2 linked regions of the Variovorax paradoxus genome follow. The protein of the gene in region 2 interacts with the protein of the main gene of each other region in a pairwise test. Links are inferred from orthologs where the notes say so. Each region holds a gene or a part of one and is shown on either strand. Other genes may lie near its edges. The genes, in order: ruvA and ruvC.

What was found.
Region 1: the proteins of ruvC (region 2) and ruvA interact in binary tests that used the Escherichia coli proteins (3 or more experiments, as listed by UniProt). The link is inferred for Variovorax paradoxus from one-to-one orthologs.

The regions. Positions count from the first base shown.
Region 1 is NZ_CP045644.1:2,343,736-2,357,767, forward strand. What follows is about bases 4,608-7,358. They hold ruvA (Holliday junction branch migration protein RuvA), read left to right. Parts: upstream 4,608-5,572; coding sequence 5,573-6,145; downstream 6,146-7,358. Other genes in these bases: GFK26_RS10770 (PhoH family protein), read right to left, coding at 4,608-5,552; GFK26_RS10780 (hypothetical protein), read left to right, coding at 6,142-7,038; GFK26_RS10785 (helix-turn-helix domain-containing protein), read left to right, coding at 7,074-7,358. Also shown: tyrS (tyrosine--tRNA ligase), read left to right, coding at 1-861; GFK26_RS10740 (OmpA family protein), read right to left, coding at 918-1,532; GFK26_RS10745 (FecR family protein), read right to left, coding at 1,537-2,028; GFK26_RS10750 (cation diffusion facilitator family transporter), read left to right, coding at 2,177-3,091; dtd (D-aminoacyl-tRNA deacylase), read left to right, coding at 3,088-3,531; GFK26_RS10760 (class I SAM-dependent methyltransferase), read right to left, coding at 3,503-4,117; rRNA maturation RNase YbeY, read right to left, coding at 4,133-4,600; more of GFK26_RS10770, read right to left, coding at 4,602-4,607; more of GFK26_RS10785, read left to right, coding at 7,359-8,066; GFK26_RS10790 (aldehyde dehydrogenase family protein), read left to right, coding at 8,186-9,592; GFK26_RS10795 (serine hydrolase domain-containing protein), read right to left, coding at 9,628-10,779; tynA (primary-amine oxidase), read right to left, coding at 10,776-13,085; GFK26_RS10805 (helix-turn-helix domain-containing protein), read right to left, coding at 13,155-14,032. UniProt on the Escherichia coli protein: The RuvA-RuvB-RuvC complex processes Holliday junction (HJ) DNA during genetic recombination and DNA repair.
Region 2 is NZ_CP045644.1:469,472-483,650, reverse strand. The notes cover bases 5,028-7,925. They hold ruvC (crossover junction endodeoxyribonuclease RuvC), read right to left. Parts: upstream 6,802-7,925; coding sequence 6,253-6,801; downstream 5,028-6,252. Other genes in these bases: glyA (serine hydroxymethyltransferase), read left to right, coding at 5,028-6,248. Outside these bases: cell division protein FtsA, read left to right, coding at 1-1,123; cell division protein FtsZ, read left to right, coding at 1,294-2,508; lpxC (UDP-3-O-acyl-N-acetylglucosamine deacetylase), read left to right, coding at 2,741-3,664; GFK26_RS33940 (hypothetical protein), read left to right, coding at 3,685-3,861; GFK26_RS02115 (LysR family transcriptional regulator), read right to left, coding at 3,872-4,819; more of glyA, read left to right, coding at 4,926-5,027; GFK26_RS02095 (phosphatidate cytidylyltransferase), read right to left, coding at 9,061-10,050; GFK26_RS02090 (lysophospholipid acyltransferase family protein), read right to left, coding at 10,055-10,918; GFK26_RS02085 (DUF2809 domain-containing protein), read left to right, coding at 10,928-11,365; mtgA (monofunctional biosynthetic peptidoglycan transglycosylase), read right to left, coding at 11,310-12,053; aroE (shikimate dehydrogenase), read right to left, coding at 12,050-12,907; GFK26_RS02070 (energy transducer TonB), read right to left, coding at 12,937-13,788; GFK26_RS02065 (ribonuclease catalytic domain-containing protein), read right to left, coding at 13,841-14,179.

The sequences.
Region 1 (14,032 bases), 1.9 Mb from region 2 along the record:
CTGGTGCTGGACGAGTCGAAGACCGAGATCCGCTACAACTCCGAATGGAGCGACCCCCTGGGTGCACGCGGCATGATCCAGCTGGCGGCCAAGTACACGGTGGCGCGCATGATGGAGCGCGACGACTTCAACAAGCGCTTCAAGGCCGGCCAGTCGATCTCGGTGCACGAGTTCCTGTACCCGCTGATGCAGGGCTACGACTCGGTGGCGCTCGAAAGCGACCTCGAGCTGGGCGGCACCGACCAGAAGTTCAACCTGCTCGTCGGTCGTCATCTTCAGCAGGAATACGGCCAGGAGCCGCAGTGCATACTCACTATGCCGCTGCTCGAAGGGCTCGATGGCGTCGAGAAGATGTCCAAGAGCAAGGGCAACTACATCGGCATCAGCGAAGACGCCAATAGCATGTTCGCCAAGGTGCTGTCGATCTCCGACACGCTGATGTGGCGCTGGTACACGCTGCTGAGCTTCCAGTCGGTGGCGCAGATCGAGGCGCTCAAAGCCGAGATCGCGGCCGGCCGCAACCCGAAGGACGCCAAGGTCGCGCTGGCCAAGGAAATCACCGCACGTTTCCACAGCGCGGCCGCGGCCGATGCGGCGGAGCAGGACTTCATCAACCGCAGCAAGGGCGGCGTGCCCGACGAAATTCCCGAAGTGGCGCTGAGCGGCGCCCCGCTGGGCATCGGCCAGTTGCTCAAGCAGGCCAACCTGGCGTCTTCGTCCGGGGAAGGCAACCGCCTGATCGACGGCGGCGGCGTGCGGGTCGATTCGGTCGTGGTGTCCGACAAGGGCCTGAAACTGCCCGCGGGCAGCTACGTGGTGCAGGTCGGCAAGCGCAAGTTCGCGCGGGTGACCCTGAGCTGATCGACAAAAAAGGCCCTTCCGGGCCTTTTTCAATGGCGGGGTCAGTCAGCGCGGAATCAGCGGACCTCGATGGTCACGCGCCGGTTGCGCGGCTCGTCCACCTCGTCGGCGGTCGGCACGGCCAGGTCGCGTTCGCCGCGGCCCACGGCCTCGATGCGAGCCGCCGGGAACTGGCGCTCCACGAACAGCTGGGCCACTTCCTGGGCGCGGCGGCGCGACAGCTGGTCGTTCTGCTCGCCGGCACCCTTGGTGTCGGTGTGGCCGGTCACCACGATGTCGCCGCCGCTGCGGGCCAGCGCGGCGGTCAGGGCCTCCGTCATGATCTGCTGCGATGCCGCCGTGAGCGTGGCCGTGCCCACCTCGAAGAACACCGTGTAGCGCTGCGGAGGCGGCGGGCGCATGTCGAACAGGGGCTTGTTCTCGGCCTGGACCTTGGCCGCGTCGGCCTGGTCGACCACCGGTGCACCGCTCTTGCCCACTGCGGCCGTGGCGCGCTGGTAGGGCTTGGAAAGCACTTCTTCGCCGTCCTTGGCGCGCACCACCACGGCGGAGGGCGTGCCGTCGGCCTGGGGCAGCAACACCACGCGCGTGCCCGGCGTGGAACAGGCGGCTAAAAAGAGGGCGACCGTGGTCGCAAGAAGAAGGGAGGAGCGGCGTAACAGGGTCTGCATCTGGTCAGGGTTGGCCGTCGGTCTGCACGATGAAGTCCGTGCCCCGAATGCCGATGGTGGCGGTCTGGGTTTCGACGCGCACGGCGTCGGGGTTGGTCTTGCCGATGAGGCCCGTGATCATGCGCATCGAGCCGCGCAGCAGCGACACCAGCATGCCGCCGTCGCGGGTGGTGCCGTCGAAGTGGAATTCCTTGAGGTCCATGCGCGAGGACGGGCCGACCATCAGCGTGGTGTTGTCGCGCAGCACGACGGCCGCCGACGAATCCGGGCCGGTCACGATGCGATCGACCGCGCCCAGTGCGTCGCCGGGGGCTGCGTTGCGCGTGGCACCGGCGCCGTCGAGCAGCTGGACGCTGCCGCGCACCGACTTCACGAACCCGGCCTGCTGGGGTGCTGCGGCCGCGGGCGCCGCAGCGGCGGGTGCCTGGGCCTGGGCCAGGGTGGCTGCGCCGACGATGGCGAGCCCGAGGGCTGCGGTCAAAAAGTTCTTCATCATTTGCCTCTCTGTGACTGATTGCTTCGCAATGAGCGCAAATATTAAGGCGGAGGCGTTACATATGGTCACGCGGCTGATAATTCAGCCGATTCCTGCGACGTAATGCCCGCCCGCACAGGCCCTTTTTACCTGATCTTGTTCTTTCTGCATGACGTTGACCCCTAAAACGCTGCTTCGCGTCTCCGTCGCCGTGGCCCTGCTCACCATCCTCCTGAAGGGCTGGGCGGGCTACCTGACGAACTCGATGGGCCTCATCTCGGACGCCATGGAGTCGTGCGTCAACCTCGCGAGCGCCATGTTCGCGCTGGCCATGGTGACCATCGCCGAGCGCCCGGCCGACGAGGACCATCCCTACGGCCACCACAAGGCCGAGTACTTCTCGTCCGGCTTCGAGGGCCTGCTGATCGTGGCCGCCGCGGGCGCCATCCTCTGGGTGTCGGTGCTGCGGCTGATGGCGCCGCAGCCGCTCGAGCAGCTGGGCTGGGGCCTGGCGCTGTCGGTAATCAGCTCCGGGTTCAACGCGGCCCTGGCGTTCATGCTGTTCCGCGCGGCGCGCGCGCACCGCTCCATTGCCCTGGAGGCCGACGGGCGCCACCTGATGACCGACGTCTGGACCTCGGTCGGCGTGCTGGTCGGCATCGTGGCCGTGCACTTCAGCGGCTGGCTCTGGCTCGACCCGCTGATCGCCATCGGCGTGGCGCTCAACATCGTGCGCGAGGGCTTCAAGCTCGTGTGGCGCTCCTCTCAGGGCCTGATGGACGAAGCGCTCGACGCCGAGACCATCGCCACCGTGCGCGCCACGCTCGACGCCTTCGCCGCAAACCATGCCGAAGGCGACCGGCTGCGCTTCGACGACATGGTGACGCGCGGCGCCGGCCAGCGCCGCTTTGCCGACCTGCACATGCACGTGCCCGGCGACTGGACCCTGCAGCGCGCCGCCAACCTGCGCGACGAACTGGAGCAGGCCCTCATGGACGCCGTGCCCGGCCTGCGCGTGACCATTCAACTGCTGCCGCTCACCATGGAAGCGCGCGCCACCCGACTCGAGGACCACCATTCATGAAAGCCGTGCTCCAGCGCGTGGCGCACGCACGCGTCGACATCGCAGGCCAGACTGTCGGCGCCATCGAGACCGGCCTGCTGGTGCTGCTGTGCGCCGAACGCGGCGACACCGACAGCGTGGCCGACCGCCTGCTCGCCAAGATCCTCAAGCTGCGCATCTTCTCGGACGAGGCCGGCAAGATGAACCGCAGCGTGCAGGACATCGGCGGCGGCCTGCTGGTCGTGAGCCAGTTCACGCTGGCCGCCGACGTGAGCGGCGGCAACCGCCCCAGCTTCACGCTCGCGGCACCGCCCGACGAAGGCCGGCGGCTCTACGACTACTTCGTGGCGCAGGCGCGCGGCGCACATCCCGTGGTGGCGACCGGCGAGTTCGGCGCCGACATGCAGGTGCACCTGCTGAACGACGGGCCGGTCACGATCCCGCTGCAGATGACGGCGTAGGCCGGAGCACGGCCTCCCACGCCACCTTGGGTTCGTCGTAGCGCAGCACCCGCACCTCTTCGAGGTGCTGCAGCTGCCAGCCCTCGGCAAACAGCCGCTTGACCGCGGCGCGGTCGAAGAAGCGCTTGTGGATGCCGTCCACCTCGTAGAAGACATCCTCATCGTGGCCGCTCGCCGACGGGCCGCGTGCGCCGTGGTGCAGGTCGTTGACCGAGTTGAGGCGGCACAGCAGCATGCCACTTGGCCGCAGCACGCGATGGATGCGCCGCACCAGCGCCAGTGTCTCGTCCCACGCGAAGTAGTGCAGCGACAGGCTCGCGAGCACGGCGCCGACCGTGGTGCCCTCCGCCAGCGGCCACGCCTCGCGGAAATCGCCGCAGTGGAATTCCGCGCCCGTCGGCACGCGTTGCCGCGCCTGCGCCAAGGCCTCGGACGACAGCTCGACCGCCACCACCCGCAACCCGGCTTCGACCAGCGTGGCGGTATCGCGACCGGCTGCGCACCCCAGTTCGAGCACCGGCCCCTCGCCGGCGCATTCACGCAGCAGCGGCAGCCAGCGCGGCAACCAGGGATCGGTGTCGGACACTGCTGCGGCCTCCGGTCAGCGCCCGTACGGGCTGCGAATGCCCAGGCCCGCGAGGATCTCGATTTCGTACGCTTCCATCTCGTCCGCGTCGGCGTCGCTCGTCTCGTGGTCCCACCCTTGCGCGTGCAGCGTGCCATGCACCAGCAGGTGCGCGTAGTGCGCGGCGAGCGTCTTGCGGTTTTCTTTGGCCTCGCGTGCCACCACGGGCGCGCACAGCACCAGGTCGGCCATCACGACCGGGCCCTGCGCGTAGTCGAAGGTGAGCACGTTGGTGGCGTAGTCCTTGCCGCGGAACTCGCGGTTCAGGCGCTGGCCTTCTTCGGCATCGACGATGCGCACGGTGATCTCGCCGTCGATGTCCAGCGCGTGGCGAATCCAGCGGTTCACGCTGTGGCGCGGCAGCGCGGCGCGGTGGCGCTCCACGCCCTTGAAACGCCCGAACTGCAGCGACAGCGACAGCGCAGGAAGCAGCGAAGCCGCCATCTCAGTGGCCTCCCGCGCGCTTGCGCTGGCCGTCGTAGGCATCAACGATCTTCGCCACCAGCGGGTGACGCACCACGTCGGCACTCGTGAAGTGCGTGGTCGCGATGCCGGCCACGCGCTTGAGCACGCGCTCGGCGTCGATCAGGCCGCTGAGCTGGTGCTTGGGCAGGTCGATCTGGCTCACGTCGCCCGTCACCACCGCCTTGGCGCCGAAGCCGATGCGCGTGAGGAACATCTTCATCTGTTCCACCGAGGTGTTCTGCGCCTCGTCGAGGATCACGAAGGCGTTGTTCAGCGTGCGCCCGCGCATGAAGGCCAGCGGCGCAATCTCGAGCGCGTTGCGCTCGAAGGCCTTCTGCACCTTCTCGTAGCCCATGAGGTCGTACAGCGCGTCGTACAGCGGGCGCAGGTAGGGGTCGACCTTCTGCGTCAGGTCGCCCGGCAGAAAGCCCAGGCGCTCGCCCGCTTCCACGGCCGGGCGCGTGAGCACGATGCGCTGCACCGCCGCCCGCTCCAGCGCATCGACCGCGCAGGCCACCGCCAGGTAGGTCTTGCCGGTGCCGGCCGGGCCGATGCCGAAGGTGATGTCGTGCTTGGCGATGTTGTCCAGGTACAGCGCCTGCGTGGGCGTGCGGGCGCGCAGGTCGGCGCGGCGCGTGACCAGCATGGCCGCGTCCTCGTCGCTCATCGAGCCGTCGCCGGCCAGCGTGAGCTGCACCACGGCCGGGTCGATGGCGCGCTGGGCGATCTCGTACAACGCCTGCAGCACCTCCATGGCGCGCTGCGCGGTGGCCTTGGGGCCGTCGACCTTGAACTGCTCGTGGCGGTGCGCGATCTTCACGCCCAGGGCCTCCTCGATGCGGCGCAGGTGCGCATCCAGTGGGCCGCACAGGTGGCCGAGGCGCGAATTGTTCAGGGGGGTAAAGGTGTGTCGCAGAATCACGCCGGACATTTCAAGGAAAAAGGGCACCCATGATAGGCAAACTGACCGGCACGCTGGCAGAGCGGAATCCCCCGCAGGTGGTGGTGGACTGCAACGGCGTCGGCTACGAGGTCGACGTGCCGATGAGCACGTTCTACAACCTGCCGAACGTCGGCGCGAAGGTGTCGCTGCTCACGCACTTCGTCGTGCGCGAGGACGCGCAGATTCTCTACGGCTTCGGCACCGCCGAGGAGCGGGCGGCCTTCCGCCAGCTCATCAAGATCACCGGCGTGGGCCCGCGCACCGCGCTGGGCCTGCTCTCGGGCATGAGCGTGGGCGAACTGGCGCAGGCCATCACCACGCAGGAGCTGGGCCGGCTCGTGAAGATCCCGGGCATCGGCAAGAAGACCGCCGAGCGGCTGCTGCTCGAGCTCAAGGGCAAGCTGGGCGCCGACATCGGCCTGCCGGCGCATGCTGCGTCCGATGCGCAGGCCGACATCCTGCAGGCGCTGGTGGCGCTGGGCTACAGCGACAAGGAAGCCGCGCTCGCGCTGAAGGCGCTGCCGAAAGATGCGAGCGTGAGCGATGGCATCAAGATGGCGCTGAAGGCCCTGGCGAAGTGAGTTGGCGCGAGGCGTGGTCGCGCGCGCAGGCGCTGCGCCACGAGTCGACCGAGACCGACGCGGTGCTGATGCACACGGCGATGGTCCTCTCGGTGCCGATCATCTGGCTCTACGGTTTCGCGGGCGTGGCCTACGGCCAGTTGCCGATGCTGACGCCGGCCGGCTTCGTCGACATGCCGGGCGTCTGCGCATGGCTCACGGCGGTCATGGCTTTCGCGGTCGGCATCGTGTTCATCGACTGGCTGGTGCGCGGCGACGTGGCGCCGCCGCCGGTGCCGGCGTCGATCGTCGTGCGGCACTGGCAGTCGGGCTGGCCCCGGTCACCGGCGTTGCCGCCGCAGCCGTCGCCCGGCTTCCTGCAGGGCAGCGCGTCTGCGTTTCGCAACGTGTGCCTGAGCGTCGCGGCCATCGCCTGCCTGTCGGCGCTGGTGTTCAGCGGCCTCGACACGCTGGGCTGGTCGGTCGTCGCACGGCCGGGCGGCCTCGCACCGCGCGCCGAGTGGCCGCTGTACCCGCTGCCGTGGATCTGGCCCTGGCTGCTGCCGCTCGCGCGACAGCCCTTCATGCTCGGCACCGTCGTGATCGGTGCCGTGCTGTTCGTTGCGGCGATCCTGATGCGCTGGCGCCGGGTGCGCGGCGCGTGGTTTCCGTTTTTCGCGGCGCTGCCGATCCTCGTGGCGCCGAACTTCCTGGGCACTGCCGGCTTCGACTACGCCGCCGCGCGCGGGCTCGGCGGCCTGAACGAACCCGCACTGGCGAGTGCGCTCGCGCAGCATCCGGGGCGCTACAACGTCTACACTTTCCTGAGCCTGTGGTGCGGCATCGGTACCGGCACGGTCGGCCTCGTGCTCGGCTTCTGGTTCGGCCGCTCGCGGGTCATGGACGAGGACTGAGCGCTGGCCCGGCGCCCTGCAAGGAGACACCCTCTGTGAGCGCTTCTTTCTTCGACTCGCCCGCGCGCATGACCGGCGGCCCCCTCACGCCGCTGATGCGCGCCGAGATGCCGTTCGAGCTCGTCGCCCCGCGCCTGCAGGCCGTGTGCGGCAACTTCACCCCCGTGCCCATGCCGCGCCAGCAGACCGTGTCGGGCGGCATCGAGGTGCGGCGCGCCGGCGGGGTCGACGTGGCGCTCATCGGCCAGAACCTGCAGCGCGTGCACCGCGATGCGCAGGCCATCCGGCGCGACGACCGCGAACATTTCTTCCTCGTGTTCCAGGACCACGGCGGCGCGCTCATGTGCCATGGTGCGCAGCAGATCGCGGTGCAGGCCGGCGACATCGTGCTGATCGATTCGGCGCGGCCCTCGGAGTTCGTCTACGACGGCGCCAGCTCGCAGCAGGTGTCGGTGCACCTGCCGCGCGCCGACATGCTGGCGCGCTTCGGCCCCACGTTGCAGGGCGGCGTGTGCGTGCGGCGCGGCGATGCGCTGGGCTTTGCGATGCGCGCCATCCTCGCGCGCATGCTCGACAGCGGGCAGTCCGACGACGACCACCTCGTGGAGGCCTTTCTCGGCGTGTTCGGCTCGGTGCTGGTCGAGCGCGCGCGACAGTCGCCCGCGCTGCGGTCGCGCAACGCCGGCGAAGGTGTGCTGCGCCGCGCGATGGACCATGTGGCGCTGCAGTTCCACGACCCGGCCTTCCATGCGGGCGAACTGGCGCGGCACCTGGGCGTGTCGCCGCGGCTGCTGCAGCGGGCCTTCGAGGCAGTGGGCGTGTCGCCGAGCCGCCACATCCTCGACACGCGGCTGGCGGCGGCGCGCGACGCACTCGATGCGGCCGTCCGCCGCGGCGGCCCCGCGCCGGCCATCGCACAGGTCGCCTACGACTGCGGCTTCAACGACCTGTCGTTCTTCTACCGCGAGTTCCGCAAGCGCTACGGCGTGCCGCCGGGACGCCTGGCGCTTGGACCCCTGACGCACTGACGCCTGAGTCCATTCGCTGACGCTTGGCTCCAAGACGCCGGCCCCTGCTTTTCCTACATTGATCGGGCGCGCCCGCCCTGCGGCGGCGCGTTCCAGCGTCAACCTACAAGGACAAAGCAATGCAAGAGACAAGAATGACGATCGGTGGTCGCGCGGTGCCAGGCACGGCTTCCTTCGAAGTGCGCAACCCCGCCAACGGCCAGGTGATCGGCACGGCGCCGAACGGTTCGCGCGACGACCTCGCCGCCGCCGTGGCCGCCGCGCAGAAGGCCTTCACGAGCTGGTCGCGCAAGTCCGACGACGAACTGGCTGCCGCCTGCCGCGCCGTGACCGAGAAGATCGGCGCGCACGCCGAAGAGCTGGCGCGCCTGCTCACGCTGGAGCAGGGCAAGCCGCTCAACGGCCTCGGCTCGCGCTGGGAGCTGGGCGGCGCCGCGGCGTGGGCCGGCGCCACCGCGGCGCTGTCGCTGCCGCCGCGCGTGCTGCAGGACAACGCGCAGGGCCACGTCGAGATCTTCCGCAAGCCCGTGGGCGTGGTCGGCTCGATCACGCCGTGGAACTTTCCCGTGCTGATCGCCGTGTGGCACGTGCTGCCGGCGCTGCGCACGGGCAACACGGTCGTCATCAAGCCCTCGCCGTACACGCCGCTGGCCACGCTGCGCTTCGTGGAGCTGCTCAACGAGGTGCTGCCCGAAGGCGTGGTCAACAGCGTGAGCTGCGACGACCGCACGTCGAACCTCGGCGCCGACATGGCGAGCGACCCCGTCATCCGCAAGATCGTGTTCACCGGCTCCTGCGCCACCGGCAAGAAGGTGATGCAGTCGGCCGCCAGCACCATGAAGCGGCTCACGCTCGAGCTCGGCGGCAACGACGCCGGCATCGTGCTGCCCGACGCCGACCCCAAGGCCATCGCCGAAGGTCTGTTCTGGGGCGCGTTCCTCAACAACGGCCAGACCTGCGCGGCCATGAAGCGCCTGTACGTGCACGCGAGCATTCACGACGACGTGTGCGAGCACCTCGCGGCCTTTGCCAAGCAGGTGCCGATGGGCGACGGCATGGACGAGAAGAACGTGCTCGGCCCGGTGCAGAACCGCATGCAGTTCGACAAGGTCGCGCGGCTCGTGGCCGATGCGAAGACCAAGGGCCAGCTGCTCACCGGCGGTGCGCCGGGCGAGGGCCTGTTCTTCCCCGCGACGATCATTGCGGGCCTGAAGAACGGCGATGCGCTGGTCGACGAAGAACAGTTCGGTCCCGCGTTGCCCATCATCCGCTACACCGATGTCGAAGAGGCCATCCGCGCCGCCAACGACAGCGAGAACGGCCTCGGCGGTTCCGTGTGGTCAAAGGACATCGAGCATGCCAAGCGCATCGCGTCGCGCCTGGAGTGCGGCTCGGTGTGGATCAACAAGCACGGCGCCATCCAGCCCAACGCGCCCTTCGGCGGCGTGAAGGCCTCGGGGCTCGGCGTGGAGTTCGCGGAAGAAGGGCTGAAGGAGTACACCGACGCGCAGGTGATCTTCTCCTGAGTGAAGCTCAGAGCGTGGCGGGTGCCGCGCTCTGCCTACGTCCGCAGCGCGGCAGTCAGTGCGCCGAGCAGCGCAAGGGTTTCGACCAAACTCGGCGTGTGCAGCGGTGCCGGCCACGTGCTGTGGATCGCGACCACGAGCCGTTCTTTCGGATGGATGTAGATCTGCTGGCCGAAGATGCCGAGCGCGGCGAACAGGCCGCCGTCGAGCTCGGGCAGTGCCTTCGCGCCGGTCGGGAAGGTCCACCACTGGTAGCCATACCCCATCGGTTCGAAGCCCGCGAGCGTGCCGGGCGCGAGGTGGCTGGCTGCATCGACGCGCGTGGCATCGGCCACCCAGCCGTCGGGCAGCACCTGCTGGCCGCCGGCCACGCCGCCGCCGAGCACGAACAGGCCGAAGCGCCCGAAGTCGCGCAGCGTGGCGTTCACGCCGCTGCCGGTGAACTCCTGGCCATCGACCGCATCGAGCTGCCAGTAGGCATCGGCCTCCATGCCGAAGGGCGCCCAGATCTTTTGTGAGAGGTAGTCGCTGATCGGCCGGCGGATCGCGCTGGCCAGGATCTCACCGACGAGGCAGGTCTCGCCGGTGCTGTAGTTGAAGCGCGTGCCCGCCGGCGCCACGCGCGGGCGCTTCGCCATGAACTTCAGCACCGCGCCTTTTTCCTGCGTGAGCTGCACGCGCAGCAGCTGGCGCCGGTCGGAGTCGGCGTCGAGGTAGTCCTCGTTCCAGGCCACGCCCGAGCTCATCTGCAGCACCTGCTTCACTGTCACGTCGTCGTAGGCCGAGCCGCGCAGCGCGGGCAGGTAATGCACCACCGGGTCGTCGAGGCTGTCGATGTGGCCGTCTTTCACAGCCGCACCGACCAGCGTGGAGGTCAGCGATTTCGCGACCGAGAACGACAGCCACTTCGTCGCCGCGTCGTTGCCCATGGCGTAGCGCTCAAGCACGACGTGGCCGTCCTTGAGCACCAGCAGCCCGGCCGTGTGGTTGCGCGCCATGAAGGCGTCGATGCCGAAACGCTGTGCATCGATGGGTGCGCCCTCGGGCAGCGGATGCACGTGCGTGCCGCGCCGGATCGCGCGCGTCGCGTAGAGCCGGTCCATGTGGCGGTAGGTCGGCGCCTGCAGCGCGGGCGGCAGCGTCATCAGGTCTTCGTAGCGGCCGATGGCCGCGTCGGGCGCGCTCATTTCGCGGGAGGCCGGTTCAGCCCCAGCGTCGGCGTCTCGTCGAAGAAGTTCCACGGCTTGAGCAGCGCATGCACCCACTCGGTCGGCATGATCGGCCACTCCTCGGCGCGCGCGACGTGCGTGGTGCCGGTCGTGAGCCACACCACGTTGTCGGTGTTCACGATCTCCTGGTTGTCGGCCGTGAACTGGCCCAGCCCCGTGTCCTTGTTGGAGCGGTTCGGGTACTTGCCTTCGGGGAACAGCTCCTCGGGGTCGTAGCGCGTCACCCAGAGCTGGCGGTCCATGAAGCTCAGGCGGTGGTTGATCCACTCGTCCTTCGCGAAGTTGGCGCCCTTGGCAATCGGGTGCGTGCCGCCCGCGTACGGCACCAGCTGGTACGACACCGGGTTGCCGACCTTGTTGTTGCGCGACGGATTGCTCAGCAGGCGGATGGTCGAGGGGTCGAACTTCTGCGCTGCCTGCTGCTCGGTGCGCACCGTGCGCTGCACCGTCTGCATGGTGCTGGTGCGCGGGCCGCCGCGCGTGTTGGGCAGCACCACGGGGTCGACCTCGGTGAGCGTGTTCTGCTCGCCGTCCACATCGAGGTCGAGGCGGAAGTTGTAGATGTGCTGGTGCGTGGTGCCGACGATGTGGTGGTCCAGCAGCGTGCCGTAGCGCGTGTCTTCGGCGGCCGTCGGGTCCTGCATGGTGCGCGCCTTCACGCCCTTCACGGCCTCGATGCCAGTGGCGCCCGCATGGATGCCGATGGTGCCGTTCTCGGCGAACACCCAGTCGAACAGGTAGTCGTAGTTGCCCACCGTGCTGATCCAGCGCACCACCAGTTCGCGCCGCTCGGTGCTGATGTTGGGCTTGCCCATTTCCTGGTGCTTGAACTCGGGGTCGGCATAGCGCTCGAAGACCGCGATGGCGCGCGGCACCTTGGTGGGCGCGCCGGTGTAGTCGGCCAGCGTGGCATCGAGCAGCACGGCGTTCTGCGGCGCGTCCTTGTTCGGTTCGATGGGCGAGGTGAGCGTGCCCATGCCGTACTCGCCCGAGTCGAGGTAGGCCTTGAAGTACCAGCCGGTGTCGGGGTCGCCGTAGGGCACGATCATCCCGCCCAGCGAGCCCTCGTACATCACCTTGCGTTTCGTGCCCTTGTCGTTGTACGTGACGGTGGAGAGCACCAGGCCCACGCGCGCGTCGAGCCGCACGTGGAAGTCCCAGTTGCGCCAGTGCATCGTGTGGCCGGTGATCGTGTAGTTCTTGCCCTCGGGCTCGGTGATCTCCAGCGGCTTGGGCGCGGGCGTGGCCGCGCGGTCGCGCCCGTCGTAGGGCGTGGGCTTGAGCGGCACGGGCACGAGGCCGCCGTCCTCGATCTTGATGACCTTCTTCTGCTCCAGGTCGACCACTGCCACCAGCCCCTCGATGGGGTGCGCCCAGTAGTTGCCGTCGCCCACGTCCAGGTAGCTCACCACCTTCAGCAGGCGGTCTTCCTGGCGCAGCGAATCCTTGCCGTCGAAGTAGCCCACGGTGAGCGGCGTGGCGACCACCTTCTTCACGTCATTTATGCCGCGCGTGGCGAGCGCCCTGGCGTAGTCGGCGCTGGCCTCGATGGCGGTCTGCACGGTGGCGAAGTCGTCCAGCAGCACCATGCCGTGCGCGCCCTCGATGGGCTTCCATGCGGTGAGCGTGCGCGCCGCCAGATCGACCGTGCCTTCGATGACCTTCTTGCCGTCGAGCGCCACGAAGGCCGCCTGGCGCGGCGCGCGCACGGGCTGGCCGGTGAGCGCGAAGTTCCAGACCTCGTCCTTGGGCGGGCGCTTCACGCTGATCTCGGTGAAGCGCAGGCCGGCCTTGTAGCGCCCCGAGGCCTTCAGCACCTCGAGTGCGGTCTTGATCTCGGCCTCGGTGAGCGGGTTCAGCGGGTTGGGCACGCGCTCGACCACGAAGGTGGTGTCCAGGCTCGACTGGAACACCTGGTTCACGAAATCGTGCGGCACGTAGGCCGCGCCCTTGCGCATCGTCACGGGCACGTCGAGCTGCATCGGCTGGCCGTTGACCAGCGCCGTCTTCGAGCCGGGCTTCAGGCGCACCAGCGTGCCGTTGCGCGCCACGGTGAACACGTTGGCAAAGCTGTCCCAGCGCAGCGTGCCGCCGAAGTCTTCCACCGTTTTCTTGAGCGGCACCATGTGCGCCGCGCCGCCGTGGGCCCGGGCCGGCTCAGGGCTCAGTGTGCCGAGGGCGAACGCCAAAGCGGTGGCCAGGGCGGTGCCCAGGAGACGCCGCGCGGCCCCGCGGACCGGCGTTCGGTGGAAACTGCTGCGCATGGCTGCATCCTTCTTCGCATGTTGTGTGGGACAACCGCGAAGTTAAGAGCGCCGCCGGCGCAGGCGTTATCAAGATTTGGCAAACCACCGCGCGCGCGTGGCGGACGGCAGTTCGCCGAACAGGCGTGTGTAGTCGATGGCAAAGCGCGACAGGTGCCAGAAGCCCCAGCGCGCGGCGATGTCGCCGATGGTGTCGTCGCGGCAGGCCTGCATCTCGCAGCGCACGCGGTTCAGGCGCATCACGCGCAGGTAGGTGACGGGGCTCAGGTGCAGCACGTCCTCGAAGGCGTACTGCAGCGAGCGCCGCGACACGCCCGTGGCCGCGCACAGGTCGGGCACGCTGATGGGCTCGTCGGCGTGCGCCTGCATGTACTCGCGCGCCTTCGCCACGATGTGGCGGCGCGCCGCCGAGCTGGCGGGCAGCCGGGCCTCGAAGGCGTCGGAGCCCATGCACTGCAGCACCGCGTCGGCCAGCGACAGCGACAGCATGTGGCGCGCGGCCGGCTGCTCCAGCTGCGCGAGGTTGTCGCGCGCCAGCGACAGGGCGGCGCCGAGCAGGCGGGTGAACGCGGTCTCGTCAAAGCCCGAACGTTCGACTGGCGCGGGCACCGGCATGCGCAGCGCGAAGTCGGGCCCGAACAGCGTGGCGGCCAAGTCGGCCAGCGGTTCGGTGTCGACGCACACGGCCATGAGGTCCATGCCGGCGCCGGCCAGCAGCTCGAACTCGCGCTGCGGCGACAGCGCGATGAGCCGCCGCCCGTCGAGGTCATGGCCGCAGTACCAGCTGCCCGGGGCCGTGACGTCGATCACGGCCAGGCACAGCGCGCCCGGACGGCCGAGGCCGTGCTGCAGCACCGTCTGGTTGGCGTGTTCGTGGAACACCTGCACGAAGTCGAGGTGCAGGTCTTCGGACAGCCCCTCGAAGCGGCCGTTCGAGAGCTGCTCGT
Region 2 (14,179 bases):
CCTGGGCATCGCGCCCAGCAACGGCCTCAAGCGCGGCGTCGTGGTGAACATCGACGCCACCGTGCAGAGCATCCAGCAGGCGCTCAAAGAAGCCGAGCTGATGGCCGACTGCAAGATCAGCCGCGTCTACACCGGCATCACCGGCAGCCACATCCGCGGCATCAATTCGAGCGGCATGGTGGCGGTGAAGGACAAGGAAGTCACGCCCGCCGATGTGGCCCGCGTGGTCGAGACGGCGCGCGCCATCAACATATCGAGCGACCAGCGCCTGCTGCTGGTGGAGCCGCAGGAGTTCGTGATCGACGGCCAGGACGTGAAGGAGCCGATCGGCATGAGCGGCATGCGCCTGGAGGCCAAAGTGCACATCGTGACCGGCGCGCAGAGCGCGGCCGAGAACATCATCAAGTGCGTGCGCCGCTGCGGCCTCGAGGTCGACCAGCTGATGCTGAACCCGCTGGCCTCGAGCCAGGCGGTGCTCACCGAAGACGAGCGTGAACTCGGCGTGGTGCTGGTCGACATCGGCGCGGGCACGACCGACGTGGCGATCTTCACCAATGGCGCGATCCGCCACACGGCCGTGATCCCGATCGCGGGCGACCTCATCACGAGCGACATCGCGATGGCCCTGCGCACGCCCACCAAGGACGCGGAGGACATCAAGGTCGAGCACGGCTACGCCAAGCAGCTGCTGGCCGACCCTGAATCGCAGGTCGAAGTCCCCGGCCTTGGCGATCGCGGCCCGCGCATGTTGAGCAAGCAGGCGCTTGCCGGCGTGATCGAGCCGCGCATCGAAGAAATCTTCTCGCTGGTGCAGCAGGTGGTGCGCGAGTCGGGCTACGAGGAAGTGCTGTCTTCCGGCGTGGTGCTCACGGGCGGCAGCGCCGTCATGCCCGGCATGGTCGAGCTCGGTGAAGACATCTTCCTCAAGCCCGTGCGTCGCGGCATCCCGAAGTACTCGAGCGCGCTCTCGGACATGGTGGCGCAGCCGCGCGCGGCCACCGTGATGGGCCTGCTCGAAGAGGCACGTTTTGCACGCATGCGTGGTTTCAAGGTCGCACAGAAGAACGGGTCCGTAAAGACTGCGTTCGGACGTTTCAAGGACTTCATCGTGGGGAACTTCTGACCATGAACCACTCCCCACTCTGGCTCGCACGCGCGGGCCCTCCGCTGCATTTCAACGAGCGATGGCGACGCACCGGTCCACCATCGCGACGGCGATCCCGTTGATCACGTCACGGCAAAAGAAATATTCATAGACACATAACGGCAACTGCAATATTCAAGGAGTTAGAAATGACCATCGAAATGATCGAAGTCGAAGAATTCAACCAGGGCACGCAGATCAAGGTGATCGGTGTCGGCGGCGGCGGTGGCAATGCGGTCGCCCACATGATGGAGCGTGGTGTGCAAGGCGTGCAGTTCGTTTGCGCCAACACCGACGCGCAAGCCCTGCAACGCAGCAACGCGCACAAGAACATCCAGCTGGGCATCAGCGGCCTGGGCGCCGGCAGCAAGCCCGAGAAGGGCCGTGACGCGGCCGAAGCCGCGGTGGACGACATCCGCGCCGCCATCGACGGCGCGCACATGCTGTTCATCACGGCCGGCATGGGCGGCGGCACCGGCACCGGCGCGGCACCCGTGATCGCGCGCGTGGCCAAGGAAATGGGCATCCTCACCGTGGGTGTGGTGACCAAGCCCTTCGACTGGGAAGGCGGCCGTCGCATGACCAACGCCGATGCCGGCCTGGCCGAGCTCGAAGCCAACGTCGACTCGCTGATCGTCGTGCTCAACGAGAAGCTGCTCGACGTGCTCGGTGAAGACATCACGCAGGACGAAGCCTTCGCGCACGCCAACGACGTGCTGAAGAACGCCGTGGGTGGTATCTCGGAAATCATCAACGAGTACGGCGGCGTGAACGTCGACTTCGAAGACGTGCGCACCGTGATGGGCGAACCCGGCAAGGCCATGATGGGCACGGCCGCGGCTGCAGGTCCCGACCGCGCGCGCATCGCCGCCGAACAGGCCGTGGCCTGCCCGCTGCTCGAAGGCATCGACCTCTCGGGTGCCAAGGGCGTGCTGGTGTTGGTGACGGCATCGAAGGGTTCGCTGAAGCTGAACGAGTCGAAGCTCGCGATGAACACCATCCGCGCCTACGCCTCGCCCGACGCGCACGTGATCTACGGTGCCGCCTACGACGAAAGCCTGGGCGACCAGATGCGCGTCACGGTGGTGGCCACGGGTCTGTCGCGCGCCGACGCACGCCGCCAGGCTCCGACGCTCGAAGTGATCCGCACCGGCACCGACAACATCCCGTTCACCGTGCCGACGCTCGGCGGCATGGGCCACGCGGGTGGTGGTTCGGGCAGCCAGCCCAACTACGACGGCATGGCCGTGCCCAGCGTGTGGCGCACCAACCGCACGATGGCCGCCGCCAAGGTCGACGCGCTGTCGTCGGGTGGCATGGACGACTTCGAAATCCCTGCATTCCTGCGCCGTCAGGCCGACTGACCGCAGGCCACCGAACGCAGAGGGCACGAGGGTTCGCAAGGGGACGGGGAAGACCTGAAAGGGACTGACCCCCGGCCCTAGGCGCTGCGTCCACCTCGTGCCCCTTGCGTCCACCGCCGGGGGCTCCCCGGCTTTTTTGTGTGCGCTTTCTTTTTTTGACCGGTCCATGTCTATCGCGGCCATAGCCAGGGGAATAGGGCGTCAAGGTCGCAGCCCGCCTAAAATCATGGGCGTGCTGCAACAACGAACCCTCAAGTCGATCAGCCGCGCCGTGGGCGTGGGGCTACACAGCGGCCAACGCGTGGAGCTGACCCTGCGACCGGCCCCGGCCGACACGGGCATCGTGTTCCGCCGCGTCGACCTGCCCGAGCCGGTCGAGATCCGCATGACCGCCGAATCGGTCACCGACACGCGCCTGGCGTCCACCGTGTCCACGGGCGGCGCCAAGGTGCAGACGGTCGAACACATCATGTCCGCCTGCGCGGGCCTGGGCATCGACAACCTCTACATCGACATCACGGCCGACGAAGTGCCGATCCTCGACGGGTCGGCCTCGTCCTTCGTGTTCCTGCTGCAAAGCGCGGGCATCGAACTGCAGAAGGCGCCGCGCCGCTTCATCCGCGTGCTGCGCAAGGTCGAGGTGCGCGAAGGCGAGGGCGCCAACGAGAAGTGGGCGAGCCTGGAGCCGTACCACGGCTTCAAGCTGAGCTTCGAGATCGACTTCGACCACCGCGTCGTCAACTCCACCGGCCAGCGTGTGGAGTTCGACCTGGGCACCGACTCGTACAGCCGCGACATCGCACGTGCGCGCACCTTCGGCTTCACCAAAGAGGTCGAGTACATGCGCAGCAAGGGCCTCGCGCTCGGCGGCGGTCTCGACAACGCCATCGTCATGGACGACACCAAGGTGCTCAATGCCGGCGGCCTGCGCTACGACGACGAGTTCGTGAAGCACAAGATCCTCGACGCCATGGGCGACCTGTACATCATCGGCAAGCCGCTGCTGGCCGCATACACCGCGTTCCGCTCGGGCCATGCGCTCAACAACAAGCTGCTGCGCGAACTGCTCTCGCACAGCGACGCCTACGAGGTCGTGACCTTCGAAGACGAGAAGCGCGCACCGCGCGGCTTCGGCGAAGTGGCGCGGGCCTGGTAAGCAGGCGCGCGCTTTTTCCGATGCTTCTCTTTCGCTGGGCCATCCTGCTGCTTCTGCTGGTGGCGGGCGTGTCCTTCGCGTTCTACGCGGGCACGGGGCAGGTCAAGTACCGCCGCTTCGGCTGGGTCGTGTTCAAGTGGACGGTGCTGGCGGCGCTGGGCTTCTTCGCAGTCCTGATCGCCGAGCGCGTCGCATAGCGCGAGCCGTTCAGTCGACCAGGGCCTGCAAGGCCTGCACCTGCTGCGCAAGCAGCGGCCCCTTGCGGTGCGCGGGCACCAGCAACATCAGCGTGTCTCCCAGCGCCTTCGGTCGTCCCCAGGGCGCGTGCAGCCGGCCCTTCTCGAGCAGCGGTGCCACCAGCCGCTCGCGCCCCATCAGCACCCCTTCGCCATCGAGCGCGGCCTGCAGCGCGAGGCTGTAGAGCGAGAAGTCCGGGCCGGCGGCCAGCGCGTCGGCCTCGGTTGACGTGGTGCCGGGGCGCACGGCCTGCAGCCAGCGGGACCAGTCGTCGCGCCACACCGTGTCGTGCAGGCCGCCGCAGCGCGCGAGCACGTCGAGGAGGTCGTCGAGCGGGCGCGGACGTCCGCTCTCCAGCGACGGCCGCACGCGCGGGCTGCACACGGGCACAAGGCGGTCGCGCGCGAGCGGGATGCCCGTCGCGCCGACGGCAGCCTCTGTATCGCGTGCGTAGAACAGCCCGAGATCGAAGGGCTCGCGCCGGAAGTTCGGCGGCTGCTCCAGCGCCGTCACCGACACCTGCACGCCGGGCAGTGCAACCTTCAGCCGCGAGAGCCGCGGCGACAGCCACAGCTGCGCCATGGCCGGCAAGGCCGCCACCTGCAGCGTGCTGCGGCGCGCGGCGGTCTGCGTTTCCTGGCGCAGCGCCTGCACGGCGAGGCCGAGCTGGTCGACCGCCGCACTGAGCGCGGGCAACGCGCGCCGGCCGTGCGCACTGAGCCGGATGCCCTGGCTGTGCCGCTCGAACAGCGCACCGCCGGCCCAGGTCTCGAGCGCCTTGATCTGCTGCGCGACGGCGGCGGGCGTCACGAACAGCTCCTCGGCCGCGCGCGCGAAACTGCCGTGGCGCGCAGCGGCCTCGAAGGCGCGCACGGCCGTGTGCGGCGGCAGGCGAGGGCGGGGTGGGGCGAGGGACATGGGGTGGAGGCCCAATTTTCTAGGGCTCGGGCCCAGTTTATCCGTGTTGCCGGCGCAGGCACAGGGCGCGACCATGCGGTCATTCCCTTCCTCAGCGAGACACCGCATGCCCGCAGCCCTTCACCGCCGTTCCTGGGTTCCCGCCGCCAGCGAGGACCACGTGCTCGCCATCGCCGCCGACGCCGCCGCGCGCGACGCCGTGGGCGTGGCCGCCGAGATCGAACGCCTCGTGGCCGACAACCACCGCATCCACGACGTCGACGGGCTGAACCTCAACCCGGCCACCAACGTGATGAACCCCGCCGCCGAAGCGCTGCTGTCGCGCGGGCTGGGTTCGCGCCCGTCGCTGGGCTACCCCGGCGACAAGTACGAGATGGGGCTGGACGCCATCGAGCGCATCGAGGTCGTCGCCGCCGAGCTCGCGGCCGAGGTGTTCGGCGCGCGCTTCACCGAGGTGCGCGTGAGCTCCGGCGCGCTGTCGAACCTCTACGTGTTCATGGCGACCTGCCAGCCCGGCGACACGATCATCGCGCCGCCGCCCGCCATCGGCGGCCACGTGACCCACCACGCGGCGGGCGCGGCCGGGCTCTACGGCCTGAAGACCGTGCCGGCGCCGGTCGATGCCGACGGCTACTCGGTCGACGTGGTCGCGCTGGCGAAGCTCGCGCGCGAGGTGAAGCCGAAGCTCATCACCATCGGCGGCAGCCTGAACCTGTTCCCGCACCCGGTGTCCGCCATCCGCGAGGTGGCCGACAGCGTGGGCGCGAAACTGCTCTTCGATGCCGCGCACCTCTCGGGCATGGTGGCCGGCAAGGCCTGGCCGCAGCCGCTCGAAGAGGGCGCGCACGCGATCACCATGAGCACCTACAAGAGCCTGGGTGGCCCGGCCGGCGGGCTGATCGTGTCGAACGATGCGGCGCTGATGGAGCGCATCGACGCCATCGCCTACCCGGGGCTCACGGCCAACTCGGACGCGGGCCGAACGGCCGCACTGGCCCGTGGCCTGCTCGACTGGAAGGTGCATGGCGTGGCCTATGCGGCAGCGATGCGCGATACCGCGCAGGCGCTCGCGCGTGCACTCGATGCCGAAGGCCTGCCCGTGTTCGCCAAGGCGCGCGGCTTCACGCAGTCGCACCAGTTCGCGCTCGAGGCTGCGCGCTGGGGCGGTGGGCAACGCGCCGCGAAGCAGTTGGCCCAAGGCGGGTTGCTGGCCTGCGGCATCGGCCTGCCGATCGCGCCGGTCGACGGCGACATCAACGGCCTGCGCCTGGGCGTGCCCGAGATCGTGCGGCTGGGCTTCACGCCCGAGGACATGCCGCAACTGGCCGGCTGGATCGCGCGCGCGCTGGCAGGCGATGCGCCCGCCGTGGCTGTCGAGGTGCGCGAACGCCGCCGGCGCCTGGGCGATCTGCGCTACATCGTGCGCTGAAACCTCAGCGCGAACGCCCTTGCCGGTAGGTGCCGGCGTGGGTCTTCGACAGCTCGGCCGCTTCCGCGAGCCGTGCCATCGAGCGGCCAACCTGCGCGTGCGTGATGGCGATGCCCAGCGCGTCCGCCGCGTCGGCGCCCGGCAGGCCGGGCAGGTCGAGCAGGCGCTTCACCATCTCCTGCACCTGCGCCTTCGCGGCCTGGCCGTGGCCTGCCACGGCCTTCTTCATCTGCAGCGCCGTGTACTCGGCCACCGAGAGGTTGTGGCTCACCAATGCCGTCACGCAGGCGCCGCGCGCCTGGCCCAGCAGCAGCGTCGACTGCGGGTTGACGTTGACGAAGATGATTTCGACCGCCGACGCATCGGGCTGGTAGCGCGCCGTGATCTCGCCGATGCCGTCGAACAGCACCTTCAGGCGCGCCGGCAGGTTGCCGCTGCCCAGGTGCCGGGTGCTGATGGTGCCGCTGGCCACGTAGCGCAGCGCATGGCCGTCCGCATCGACCACGCCGAAGCCGGTGGTCTGCAAACCGGGGTCGATGCCGAGAATCCGCATGAAAAGGAAGCGTAAAGGCCTAAGCCCGGGTGAGGAAGATCGAAGAAGGTGCGAATTCGTGCGGGATGCGAGGGTATCGCGGGCAGAATCCGCCGGTTCTTGCATTCCGCCCCGCTCCGCGCGGGGCGCGCCACACAAGGAAGCGAAGGTGAATGTAGTCGAGTCCTCCGCACAGCAGCAACTGAAGCAACTCAAGCCACTGAACGACGCCCAGTCCCCGCTCGCGCGCCTGCAGCCTCCCGCCGAACGCGCCGCCGGGAGCTTTCGCCAGGCGGAGCTGTTGAGCGACCTCGGCCGCCGTCGCGAGGCGATCGCCGCCTGCAGCCAGTTGATCGCCGAGTTTGGCGCGCTGCCCGACGCCGCCGTGGTCGTGCCCTGCTGCCAGGCGCTGCGACTGCTCGCGCACGTGCTGCGCCAGCTGCACCGCCCGGCCGACGCGCTGGCCACGCTCGACCGCCTGGTCGCCGCGCACGGCGCGCGCAGCGAGCCCGAGATCCGCGCGCACATCGCCCACGCGCTCTACCAACGCACTTGGCTCATCGACGATGCCGCGGCGCGTTGCGAGGCCTGCGACTTCATGAGCGAGCAGCTCGATGCGCAGGCCGATGCCGAACTCGATGTGTGGCGGCTCGACGCGCGTTTGCTCAAGGCCGAGATCGAACACCACCGCGGCCTGCCGCAAGACGCATTGGCCACGCTCGACGCCGCCATCGAACGCTTCGAAGGCGGCACCGATCCCGGTGTGGTGCTGCGCGTGGCGCGGGCCCGGCTGGCTGCGGTGCTCAACCTGCGCGAGCTGGCGCAGCACACGCAGGCGCAGGTGCTGTGCCTGCAGGTGGCCGACCAGATCGAGGCTGGGCTGGCCGATGCCGCACCCGAGCTGCGGCTGGAAGGCGTGCGCGCGCTGGCCCTGTTCTTCGACGGCCTCGGGCTCGACGAGGTGGCGCGCCGCGCCGAGCTGGTCGGCTGGCTGCTCGACCGCTACGGCCACGACGCCTCGGCGCAAGTGCGCCGCCTCGCGGCCGTGCGCGCCCACGACTGGGCCGTGGGGCTGCGCGACCAGGGCGACGGCGAGGCCGCGCTGGCCGCCTGCGAGCGCCTGCTCGGCACTTTCGCGCGTGACGGCGACGCCGTGGTGCAGCGCACCGCGGCCACCACCTTGCTGCACAAGGGCTTCGTGCTGCTCGATCTGCTCGGGCGGCCCGAGGCCGCGCTCGCGGTGTACGAGCCGCTCGTGGCAGCGTCGCGCGACGGCGCCACGCCCGAACTGCGCGAGCTGCGCGTGAAGGCGACGGCCGGGCGCGAGGCCTGCCTGAAGCGGCTGCGCAAGACCGGCGGCCTCGAGGCCGGCGAGTTGTCGGCCGAGCTCTTCGATGCGGCGTGCGACACCGTCCGCGAAGGCCGCAAGCTCGGTGACGCGGGCGCATCGCGCGAAGCCATCGCGCTGTTCGACGAGGTGCTCGCGGCGCATGCCGCCTCGCCGCACCCGCTGATGCGCCGCCAGTGCGCGCGCGCCTTGTCGCACAAGACCTTCTGCCTGCTGGCACTGGAGCACTTCGTCGAGGTCGTCGAGGCCGCCGACGCGATGGACGCGCGCTACGGCGCGGATGTTTCCACCGAGATGCAGTCGCAGGTGGCGCTGTGCCTGCAATACAAGAGCACCGCGCTCGACCGCCTCGCGCGGCCCGCCGACGAGATGCGCGTGCACGACGAGATCGTCGCGCGCTGGGGCAATTCCGAGTTGCCCGACCTGCGTGCGCGCGTGGCCGGTGCGCTGTTCCGCAAGGGCGCCGTGCTGCGCCGCGCGGGCCGGTTCGCCGAGGCCGTGGCGAGCTACGACGAGGTGATCGCGCGCACGGCGATGGCGCGGGACAGCGCGCTGCAGCTGTGGGCCGCCAAGTCGATGATCAACAAGGCCAAGGCCTTCGACAAGATGGACGACCTGCCAGGGCAGGCCAAGGCCTACCGCCTGCTCATCGCGCTTCGGCGAGTCGGGCGACGCGGCCTTGCGCGGGCGTGTCGCCAATGCCTGCGAATGGCTGGCCGAGGCCGAGGGCCGGCAGGGGCGGGTGGCGGCGCAGCGCGAGGCGCTCGAACAGGCGCTGGGGCGTTTCGGCACTGCGCTGTCGGCCGAGCAGCGCACGCGGCTCAAGCGCGAGCTTCAGGCGCTGAAGACGAAGGCGTTGGGACGGCGCGCGAAGCAGGCCTTCGACCGGGTGGTGCGGCGCAAGGCCTGATCGCCCAGTGCCGCCCAGTGCTTCAGACGTTGAAGTACCAGCGGATCGAGTGGAAGAAGATCGGCGCCGCGAAGCACAGCGCATCGACGCGGTCGAGCAGGCCGTTGGCGCCGGTCACGCCCACGCCCTTCTGGCCCCAGTTCGGAATGCCGCGGTCGCGCTTGAGCGCCTTCATCACGAGGTGGCCCATGGAGCCCGCGACGCAGGCAATGATCGACACCGCGAGCGCCTGCCCGAACTTGAACGGCGTGATGAACGAGAACAGCGCACCGACCAGACTGGCCACGACGATGCCGATGCCCCAGCTGGTCCAGTTGAAGCTGCGGCTCACGTTCGGCGCGAACGGCGTGCGCTGCATGCGCCGCGAGATCAGGTGCTGCACCAGCACCGAGGTCTGCACCACGAACACCAGGAAGAACACGAGGAACGCGCTCTTGCCTTCGTAGCCCGGGAAGGTCAGCAGCAGCAGCGCGGGCACGTGGCTCATGCCGTAGACGCAGACCATGATGCCCCACTGCAGCTTGGCGTTGCGCTCCAGAAAATGGCTCGGGTCGTTCGCCAGCGCGCTCGCCACCGGAATGGCGAGGAACACGTAGACCGGAATGAACACCGTGAACAGGTCGAAGCGCGCCGTGGCCACCAGCCAGAACTGGATCGGCAGCACCACGAAGAACGCGAGGATCAGGCTGCGGTGGTCGCCGCGCCGCGTCGGCGAGAGCGTGATGAACTCGCGCAGTGCAAAGAAGGAGATCAGCGCGAACAGCACGGTGGCCACCGTTTCGCCCAGTGCCCAGCCGATCCAGAACACGATCACCATGAACCAGGTGGTGCCCAGCAGCGCGCGCACATGCGCCAGCTCGGCCTGCCACGATTCGTCGTGCACCGGGTTGCGCCGCTCCTTGAAGCTCAGGAAGAAGACGGTGGTGCTCACGATGACGAGCAGGCCGAAGACGATCAGGAAGAGGGCCGCGACCTGTTCGGTCGGGCTGAGGCTGCGCAGGAACTGGTTCATACCTTCAGACGTCGCGCAAAGCGATCACGGCGGCACGTGCGCGGTCGAGAAAGGGCCGGCGCTCTTCGCCGTCCTCGACGCGGATCGGGGCGCCGAAGGTGACGGAGCACAGGATGGGCACGGGCACGATCTCACCTTTAGGCATCACGCGCTGCACGTTGTCGATCCAGGCCGGCACAAGGACCACGTCGGGGAACATCGTCGCCAGTACGTACAGGCCCGACTTGAATTTCTGCGGCTCGCCGGTGTGGCCGCGCGTGCCTTCGGGGAAGATGATGATCGAGTCGCCGCTGCGCAGCGCGTCGATGAGCGGCGCGAGCGGGTCGGCGGCGGGCGGCTCGGGCGCGGCGACTGGTGCGTCGGGTTCGATGACGGGCGGCGGTGCGACCGGTGGTGGGGGCGGCGGGGGCGCGGGAAGGTCGAGCTGGCCCTGGATTTCTTGCGGCGCCTCGGCGACGGTGATCGTTTCGATCGGCAGCAGCGGTTCCATCGAGGGCTCGATGCGCTCGGCCGGTGCATTGGACGCCGCGGGTGGCCGCACCTCAGGCGGCGGTGGCGCAACCGGTGCTGCCGCAGCCGCAGGCGCCGTGGCTGCACGCTCGACGTACACCGCGTTGAACACCTCCGTCGTGATCCAGCGCTTGACCGGCGTATTCGCCCAGTAGTCGCGCGCCGCGATCGGCCGCGTGATGCTGCGCAGTTCTTCGGGCAGCGCGGCCCAGATCATCACGAGGTCCGCGTGGCTCTGGTGATTCGCGAAGTAGATGCGCTGCTCGGCTTTCGGCGGACAGCCGTACCAGCGCGCCTGCGCGCCGGTGAGCAATCGGACGATTCCCAGCAGCAACCAACCTGTGAGCTTTGCCAGCATATGGAGGCGATGATACGGGCCATGCGATGGCGTTTCGATCTTCTTTCCCTGGCGTGGGCGGTGGCCCTTTTTGTACTACTCGTCCTGCTGGCCACCGTCGGCGCGCGCTGGGGCTGGGTGCGAAGTTTCTTCGGCGACGTGCTGGCCGTGGCGTGGGTGTACGTGGTGTTCAAGACCTTCGTCGCCACGCGCGTGCTGCCGCTCGCGCTGGCCGCCTTCGGCGTGGGGCTGCTGGTCGAACTGGGGCAGCTCCTCGCGTCGACGTGGCAGCTGCACATTCCGAACCGCGCGCTGCGCATCGTGCTCGGCGCCACCGCCGACTGGTGGGACGTGGTGGCCTACGCGATCGGCTTCGTCGCCGTGCTGGCGGTGGAAGCGGCGGTGCGCAAGCTCAGGGCAGGTCGACCGCCGACATCCGCGCCACGATCGTCGATGCCCGCCCGTTGATGTACGACGAGTTGGGTCGCCGCTCGAAGAACTTCGGGCTCGGCAGCATCACGGCCAGGCGTGCGGCCTCGTGTGAACTCAGGCGCGCGGCCGGCTTCTTGAAGTAGTACTGCGCCGCGGCCTCGGCGCCGAACACGCCTTCGCCCCATTCGACGTTGTTCAGGTAGATCTCGAGGATGCGCCGCTTGTCGAGCAGCACCTCCAGCAGCGTGGCGAGCACCAGCTCCTGGCCCTTGCGCAGCATGGTGCGTTCGCCCGACAGCAGCAGGTTTTTCGCGAGCTGCTGCGTGATGGTGGAGCCGCCGCGCAGCGGGGCCGGCTGCACCGGCTTGCCGCGCGCCGCCGCGCGCGCCATGCGCTTGGCGGCCAGTTGTTCGGCGCGGGCGTTGCGCTGGCGCGCACGTTCGATGGCCTCCCACTCGACGCCGTTGTGGTCGACAAAGCCGGCGTCCTCGCTCGCGATCACGGCGCGCTTGAGGGAGTCGTTGATCTGTGTGTACGGCACCCAGTCCTGGCGCCATCCGCCTTCGCGGCCCTGCGAGAGCGCGACGCGCCAGGCCTCGGAGCGCTGGAAGGCCGTGCTCTGCGGATCGACGACCGCCATGGCCGCGATGCGCACCACGAAGAACAGCTCGAGCGCCAGGCCCGCCACCACGAGGCAGGCGATCAGGCGCAGCAGGCCCTTCATGCGCCGGCGGCGAGCGAGGCGCGCAGCTCGGCCAGCACCTGGGCCGAGGGCGGGCGCACGCCGCGCCAGAATTCGAAGGCTTCGGCGGCCTGCTCCACCAGCATGCCGAGGCCGTCGCGTGCGACCGCGCCGTGTGCTTCGGCCCAGGCCATGAAGCCTGCGGCGGCGGGGCCGTACATCATGTCGACGGCCAGCGCGCCGGGGCGCAGCACCTGCGCGCTCACCGGCACGGCGTCGCCCGCGAGGCTGGAGGCGGTGGCGTTGACCACCACGTCGAAGGCGCCGGGCACTTCGTCGAGCGCCCAGGCCTCGAGCGTGGCGCCGTGGCGCAGCGCGAGCGCGGCATGGCGCTGCACCAGCGCGATGGCCTTGTCGAGCGTGCGGTTGGCCACCACGATGCGTGCGGCGCCCGCGTCGAGCAGCGGCCCGAGCACGCCCGCCGCAGCGCCGCCGGCGCCGATGAGTAGCAGCGACCGGCCTGCCAGCGGCACGCCGGCGTTGCGCACGATGTCGTTGACCAGGCCGATGCCGTCGGTGTTGTCGGTGTGGATGCTGCCGTCGGCCTCGAAGCGCAGCGTGTTCACCGCCTGCGCCAGCGTGGCGCGTTCGCTGGTGTGCTGCGCGAGCGCGGCGGCGTCGAACTTGAAGGGCACGGTGACGTTGCAGCCGCGCGCGGTGTCGCCCTGCGCGGCGGCCTCGCTGCGGAAAGCGGCGATGCCTTCGGCAAACGCGCCGATCGGCACCAGCCGCCGGCCGTAGGCCATGGGCTGGCCGCAGAGCTCGGCAAAACGCGCGTGGATGCGGGGCGAGCGGCTGTGCTCGACGGGGTTGCCCATGACGCAGTACTGATCCATGGCCGGTGTTCCGTGTTCTGCTGTGGGGGTTACTGGGACGACAGCTCGATGGTCTCGTCGCGCGTGAACTTGAAGCGCGACTGCAGCACGATCTGGTCGGTCTGCTTGCGCATCGCGTCGGTGAACTTGCCGAAGTTGCCCACGCTGCGCACGATGGCCTGGGCCCGGCGGTCGAGCGTGGTGTCGCCCGAGCTTTCGTCGACCACGGTGTCGAGCACACGCCCGTCGTGGTTGATGGTGACGGTCATCTTGAGTTCGCCGTAGAGCTTCTTGCCGGCCGCGGTCGGGAAATTCTCGGTGCCCTTGACCTCGATGCGCCGGCGCAGCGTGTCGACGTACAGCGCGTAGGCCGCCTCGCGCGTGGCGGGGCTCAGGTAGCGCTTCTTGGGGCGCGCGTTTTCTTCGTTCACGCGGCGCTCGATCTCGGCGAGCAGCGCGACCATCTGGCGGCGCTTTTCTTCGCGCGCGACGGCTTCGGTCGGGTCGCCGGCCTGGCGCGGATCGGGCACGGGCATGGCGGCCAGCTCGCGCTTGAGCTGCGCCAGCATCTGCATCTGCTGGGCCTGCATGGCCTCGACCTGGCGGCGCGATTCCTCGAACGAGTCGCCCATGGTGGTGAAGCTCGACGGCGGCAGCGGACTGGTGGCGCGGCCCTTGTCGAGGTCGCCGCCGCCCGCGAGCGTGGTCTGCGCCATCACGCGAGCCGAGGGGTCGGGCTTGTCGTTGGTCTTGCTGTTGACCAGGATCACCTCGAGCGGGGTTTCGCTGAAGACCCGGTTGAACGATTCGGGATCGACGAAGCGCACCGCGAGCAACGCGGCATGCGCGATGACCGACACGCCCAGAGCGATCTGCAGCGTGCTGAGGTCCTTGAGATTCATTCTCGAAACTCCTCCAGGGGGCGGCGCGTGTTTCCGGTCGTTCGACCGGGGCTCATGCAGGCGCGGTCGTCGTCGGGTCGGGTGCGGTTTCGCTGTCGCTCAGGTCGACCGCGATGGCGATCGGGCCGGCGACTTCTTCTTCGTCGTCCTCGCCGCTGTCGGCCTCAGCGGCTGCGGCATCGGCCTGCGGCACGTCGAAGCGTTCGAGCACGGTGCCGCTCACGTCGAGTGCGATCTCGTCGATCTCGCCGAGCTTCACGCGCACACGCGCGCCGCGCTCCTGCTGGCCCGCCACCGGGAACACCAGTGGCAGCGCATCGGCACGCACCAGCGCACCGTTGGGAATGTCCTTGATGACCGTCGCTTCGAGCTCGGTGATGCCGTTCTGCTG